2 regions of the Clostridium lapidicellarium genome follow, and region 2 is predicted to be linked to the other one. Evidence: predicted binding sites of a transcription regulator. Region 2 holds the regulator's gene; the other holds the start of a gene.
What was found. The regulator LexA, encoded in region 2, represses DNA repair genes until DNA is damaged. The targets are predictions, from matches to a motif close to CNAACANNTGTTNG.

Region 1 (3,436 bases), on a different contig from region 2:
AACGCTTCTTAAATAAAAAAGTATTAATTACATTAGTGTCTGTGGCTGCAGGGCACTGTAAACTTAAATGCAGCCTCCATTAAATTATCTTTATTGTTTTTTAAAGTGGACATCCTATTTGGGGATGTCTGTTTTATTTTTGTGTGGGAAGTATTGTTTTGCAGAAAAGAAATAAATAAATTGAAGAAATATAGAAGTATTTGAGTTCCTGTGATAAAATTAACCTGTAAGTGGTAATACCATTATACCAATACCCTGTTTTTTTGGTGCTAATAAATATATTGTTTTAATATGGGATATATTAAATTATAAAATAGAGAGGAAGATCTATTTATGCCAATAGTCAAATTACCTTATAATAAAAAAACTGTTGAAGTTGAAATCGATAATAAAAATTTTGCTGCAGTACTTGAACCAGAGCAGTTCAATTGTGAGACTGGGCTTACAGAAGAGAAAATAGTGGAAAAATCCCTTGATAATCCAATAGATTCTCCAAAATTGGAGAAACTGGTCAAAGGTAAAAACAACATGGTTATAATAAGCAGCGATCATACAAGACCACTCCCGAGTAAAATTACGATGCCCATACTTTTAAGGAGAATAAGAAGGGCAAATTCTGACATTGATATAAAGATTTTAATTGCCACAGGATTTCACAGAGCTACTACGAGACAGGAACTTATAGATAAATTTGGGAGTGAGATAGTTGAAAATGAAAATATAGTGGTGCATGATTCAAGAGACAGAAATAAATTGGTTAAAATAGCCAGCTTTTCTTCTGGATGGGATCTTGAAATAAATAAAGTGGCGGCGGAAACGGAACTTTTAATTGCGGAGGGACTTATAAAATCTCATTTTTTTGCGGGATTTTCAGGAGGAAGAAAGAGCATACTGCCGGGAATATCTTCTGCGAAAACGATTATGTCCAATCATTGTGCTGAATTTATAGCAAGTCCCTATGCCAGAACTGGCAACCTTAGGAATAACCCGGTTCATGAAGATATGCTCAGGGCTGCAGAAAAAGCAAAATTGGCCTTTATATTAAATGTAGTTACAGATAAAAATAGAAAGATAATAAATGCCTTTGCAGGTGACTGCAAATTGGCCCATGAGAGAGGCTGCAAATTTGTTAAAAAACTGTCGGAAGTCAAAAAGGTGGAAGCGGATATAGTTATTTCCACTAACGGGGGATATCCTCTGGATCAGAATATATATCAGTCTGTTAAGGGAATGGTGGCTGCTGAGGCGACTTGCAGAAAGGGTGGTGTGATTATAATGGTAGCTGCCTGCAATGACGGCCATGGCGGACAGGCATTTTATGATAATCTGGCAAATGTAAAGACACCTGAGGAATATTTGAAAAAGGTTTCTAATGTTTCAAGGAGGGATACAACGCCGGATCAGTGGGAATCGCAGATGCTGGCCAGAATATTGAGTGAGCATACTGTAATTTTAGTTACAGATATGTGTGATCCTGAAATTATAGAGAATATCCACATGTTGCATACTTATACCGTGAAAGAGGCCTTGAATAAAGCCTATGATATTTTGGGAAAAGATGCAAAAGTTACCGTTATACCGGATGGTGCAGGTGTAATTGTAGGATAAAGTGCGGTGCTGTCATTTACCTTTGAGAAAATCAAATGGTAGATGACAGCTGCTTTATTGAAGTGATATCTTCTTTTGAAGTATAAAAAATCACTTTACAGAACAGACGTTCCATGATAATATTAAGAAAAGAATGGAAGTGGTATTGTGGATGTTTTTGATAAATTGAGAATTCTCACTGATGCTGCAAAGTATGATGTGTCATGTACTTCCAGTGGAGTTAATAGAAGAGCACAAGCCGGTGGGATAGGAAGTTCCGCTGCCTGTGGAATATGCCACAGTTTTTCGGCGGATGGAAGGTGCATTTCACTTTTAAAAATCTTGATGACGAATGTCTGTGTCTATGATTGCAAATACTGCGTAAACCGCCGTTCAAACGATGTTCCAAGGACTTCCTTTACACCGTGTGAATTGGCCGATCTGACCATGAATTTTTATCGCAGAAATTATATAGAAGGTCTTTTTTTAAGCTCTGGTGTGATCAGAAATCCAGACTATACCTGTGAACTAATGATCAGAGTACTTGAAATTTTAAGAAATGATTATAAATTTTTTGGATACATACATGTGAAAGCTATTCCCGGAGCTGATAGCAGGCTTGTACATCAGCTTGGTATTTTGGGAGACAGAATGAGTGTAAATATTGAGCTTCCATCGCAGAAAAGTCTGAAACTTTTGGCGCCGGATAAGTCAAAACACTCCATTTTAACCCCTATGGGATATATTAGGGACTGCATAAGGCAAAATTCAAAAGATACTGTAAGATATCGTCATGCATCCGGATTTGCACCGGCGGGCCAGAGCACCCAGATGATCATAGGTGCTACTCCTGATACCGATTTCCATATCTTGAACCTGGCCGAAGGTCTTTATAGGAAATATAAACTCAAGAGGGTGTTTTTTTCTGCCTACATACCTGTGTCTGAAAATTCACTGCTCCCCAAAGTGAACACCAGGCCGCCTCTTTTGCGGGAACACCGGCTGTATCAAGCTGATTGGCTTTTAAGACATTATGGATTTAAAGCCGGTGAAATTTTGGATGAAAGACACCAGAGTTTTGATCCGTACATAGATCCTAAATGTAACTGGGCGTTGAATCATAGAGAATACTTCCCTGTAGAAATAAATAGGGCACCTTATGAAAAATTGCTCAGGGTTCCTGGAATTGGCGTGAAAAGTGCAAAAAGAATTGTAGCTGCCAGAAAGGATTTTTTATTGAGCTTTGAATCACTTAAAAAATTGGGAGTTGTACTTAAAAGGGCACAGTACTTTATTTTGTGTTCAGGAAAAATAATGGATGGACTGACTGTGGAGAAGGATTCCGTCATAAGGGCACTTATGTCCAAAAATTCATTAAACAGATATTATAAGGATTTTACCTCTGGGGTAAAATATGAGCAGCTGTCTTTTTTATAAGGAGAGGAATACATATGATTGAAAAATCAAGTCTTATATATGAATATGATGGAAGTTTTGAAGGTATCATGTGCTGTGTATTTGAAAGTTATTATAAGAGAGAAATTCCCATGGATATTATATCTTCTGACAGATTTCAGACTACTTTTTTTCCTGTGAAGGAAATTGAGACTGATTTGAAGAAATCTACCAGAGTAATTAAGTCCATACCTGAAAAAATAGGGAGCTCTGCCCTGGAACTTTTAAAATATGCTTTTTTAACTTGTATGCCCCATAAAGAATTGAACATGCTTATGTTTTTGAGAAAGGGATTTCATTATGGGCCGCCGATTATGTACATGTTTAAAGATGAGCATGTAGATAAAATGCTCAAAGCTGTAAGACATTTAAAAAATGAAAGCCATCTCCTGAA
Region 2 (3,436 bases):
TAAAATAGATGAAAGAGTGTTTGATCTATATGAAAGAGCACTGGAAGATGTGAAGAACCAATTCAAATACTACGATGAAGTAAGAGAATACAATCAAGTGAAAGTTTTAAATGCAATGCAGAGGGAAAGAATAAGCGAGTCACATTTTACCAATTCTTCTGGCTATGGATACGGTGATATAGGCAGAGATTCTTTAGATAGGGTTTATGCGGACATATTCAATTCGGAGAGTGCACTTGTAAGGCCGCACTTTGTAAATGGTACACATGCCCTTTGCTGTGCCATTTTTGGAAATTTGCGTCCTGGAGATACAATGCTTTCGGTATGTGGTACACCTTATGACACTTTACACAGCTTGATAGGAATGGATGCTGGCAAAAAACTGGGCTCTCTCAGAGAATACGGTATAAATTATGAACAGGTGGACCTGACTGAAGATGATAGAATAGATTTTAAGGGCATAGAAAAACATCTCAGGGAAAACAGCAGCATAAAATTAGTACATATACAGAGATCTACTGGCTACGGCTGGAGAAAATCCCTGCTCATACCTGAAATCAAAAGGATAATTGATTTTGTAAAACGGATAAATCCCGATGTGATATGTCTTGTGGACAATTGTTACGGAGAATTTATAGATACCCTGGAGCCAACTGACGTAGGGGCTGACATGGCTGCTGGTTCTCTCATAAAAAATATAGGAGGTGGAATAGCACCTACTGGAGGATACATAGTTGGCAGAAAAGATTGTGTCACTCAGGCTTCCTATAGGCTTACCGTCCCTGGAATAGGAGGGGAGTGCGGTTCTACATTTGGGGTTATGAGACTTTTATATGAAGGGCTTTTTTTAGCTCCCCATATCTCAATAGAAGCAGTGAAAGGGGCCATCTTCTGTGCCAGGATCATGGAACTGGCCGGATTTGAGGTTTTACCCAGGTATAACGATAAGAGAAGTGATATAATACAGGCAATTAAGTTCATGGACAAATCAAAGCTGATAAATTTTTGCAGGGCCATTCAGAATGGATCGCCGGTAGATTCCTTTGTCACATGCGAACCCTGGGATATGCCGGGATATTCAGATCAGGTTATAATGGCTGCGGGAGATTTCGTGCAGGGTTCCTCCATAGAATTATCTGCGGATGCGCCTATAAGGGAGCCATATATAGGATATCTTCAAGGCGGACTTACTTTTGACCATGCTAAAATAGGGATACTCATAGCATTATCCCGTATACTGTAACATCGTAAATTTTAAATCAGGAATTTACTTATTTAAAGGATCCCTGATTTAAAATTTACATGAAAATAAATCTAATATTTTCTATATATGCCTACTAATTTTCCTATGATTTTACAGTCAGTCACTATAATGGGAGACATATTTTTATTTTCAGGCTGGAGCCTTATACTGTCCTTTCCCTTGAAAAATCTTTTTAAAGTAGCTTCGTTTCCAATCATGGCCGCAACTATATCTCCATTTTCAGCAACATTTGTCTGCTCCAGTATGGAAAAATCTCCGTCCAATATACCTGCATCTACCATGCTTTCTCCCTTAACTTTCAATATAAATAATTTTTTATCATTTTTAATGTAATCCATCGGAATTGGGAAAAAATCTTCTATATTCTCAGTAGCTAAAATAGGTATGCCTGCAGCTATGTTTCCTATAATGGGGACATCTATCATTTCCTTTTGAGGTGCTGATTTTTCAATTATCTCTATAGTCCTGGATTTAATTCCATCTCTTTTTATAAGTCCTCTCTTTTCCAATTTTGCAAGATGATTGTGCACGGTAGAAGTGGATTTCAGGCCTACAGCTGCACATATTTCCCTGACAGAAGGAGGGTAACCCTTTTCTTTAATTTGGGATTTTATAAATTCATATATCTGAAGTTGTCTGTTGTTACTGGAATTTTTCATAAAAAAACACTCCTATAATTTATTTATCCGAACGCTATCATTGGCCAATACTCCCAGCTTCTCAAAGCGGGGGATAAGCACTGCTGCGCGCCTGGATAAGTTCTTCTAAGGCCCAGGCTCCATTTTGAACCTAAGAATCACTTGATGTGAATTATATCATAGAAGTTGACAAATATCAAACCTATGTTCTATACTAGTTTTATTACAGGATAACAAGAGGGAGATATTATGAAAAATAATTATTGCGTATTTGATGAAAACAAAGTATGTGACAACTGTGGTGAATGCGACACATGCGATTTGGATCCAACCAAAAAATGCGACAATTGTGGTAAATGCCTTGAAATGGAAGGGTATGATATGAAAGCTATAAAAATTGACGATATCATAGATGATGAAAATGAATCCAGGGATTACGAAGAGGAAGACGAGTGTTCATCAAATGATTCTCATTATCAAGATGATGAGAATTTGGAAAATAAAGGCGACGATAAAAATGACGATAAAGTTGAATTCATAGACGATATAGACGGATTAAGCGAAGTACTTGAAAATAAAAATTCTTTTAAGAAATTTGCACGTGAAGAATATCCGGGGCTTATCAGGATAAATAAGAAGTTCAAAAACAAATAGAAATTAAAGGCTGGAATTTTTCCAGCCTTTAATTTTTTGTTTTACATATCTTCCTCGCTCAGTGGGTTTGATTTAACTGCTTTTCTCAGCTCTTCATCATCTACATGGGTATAGATCTGGGTAGTGGATACATTTTCATGGCCCAATATTTTTTGAAGGCTTCTTATATCAACATTTCCATATTTGTACATGAGAGTGGCTGCAGTGTGCCTCAATTTATGCGGGGTATATTTTCTGCTGTCTAAACCTGCTTTTTTCAAATATTTTTTCAGCATCAATTCTACAGTCCTCTTATTTATCCTGTTGTAATTTCTACTTATAAAGAGGGCATCCCTGTTTTTTATTTTGTCATGATATTTGCTCCTTTCCTCAAGGTAATTTTTAAGAGCTCTTCTGCAGGCTTTATTCAGATATATAGTTCTTTCCTTGCTCCCCTTGCCAATTACAGTCAGCGTATCTTCCTTGATATTCGAGATATTGATGCCGCACAATTCAGACAGCCTCATTCCACAGTTTAGGAAGAAAGTTATAATGCAATAATCCCTCTTTTTAAATTTTCCGTCTACGGCTCTTAAAAGTTCCTTGCTTTCCTCAAGACTCAAGTAAATTGGGTTTTTTTGACTTATTTTAGGTGATTCCAATTCCAGGGCAGGGTTTTCATCTATTATTTTTGCCTTGCTGTACAGGTATTTGAAAAAGGACTTTATGGCAGCTACTTTTCTAGCTCTGCTGCAGTCACCATTATTCCTGTAATTTTCGACAAAGGATATAAATGCAAAGAGATCGCTTAAACTTATATGCCTTACGAAATTTTCATCTATGTCGTTTATATTTATTTTTTTAAACTCATAATCTCCGTTTATCAGACCCTTATAGAGCT

Region 1: the regulator LexA is predicted to act here: its motif matches at 1,708-1,721, upstream of AB8S09_RS11785 (putative DNA modification/repair radical SAM protein).

The regions. Positions count from the first base shown of each region.
Region 1 is NZ_JBGFFE010000019.1:34,609-38,044, forward strand. Features, by position in the region: gene larA (nickel-dependent lactate racemase) at 334-1,608, shown strand; gene AB8S09_RS11785 (putative DNA modification/repair radical SAM protein) at 1,756-3,024, shown strand; gene AB8S09_RS11790 (TIGR03915 family putative DNA repair protein) at 3,039-3,436, shown strand, end outside.
Region 2 is NZ_JBGFFE010000003.1:80,279-83,714, forward strand. Features, by position in the region: gene AB8S09_RS03985 (methionine gamma-lyase family protein) at 1-1,243, shown strand, start outside; gene lexA (transcriptional repressor LexA) at 1,315-1,923, opposite strand; gene AB8S09_RS03995 (hypothetical protein) at 2,152-2,556, shown strand; gene AB8S09_RS04000 (tyrosine recombinase XerC) at 2,598-3,436, opposite strand, start outside.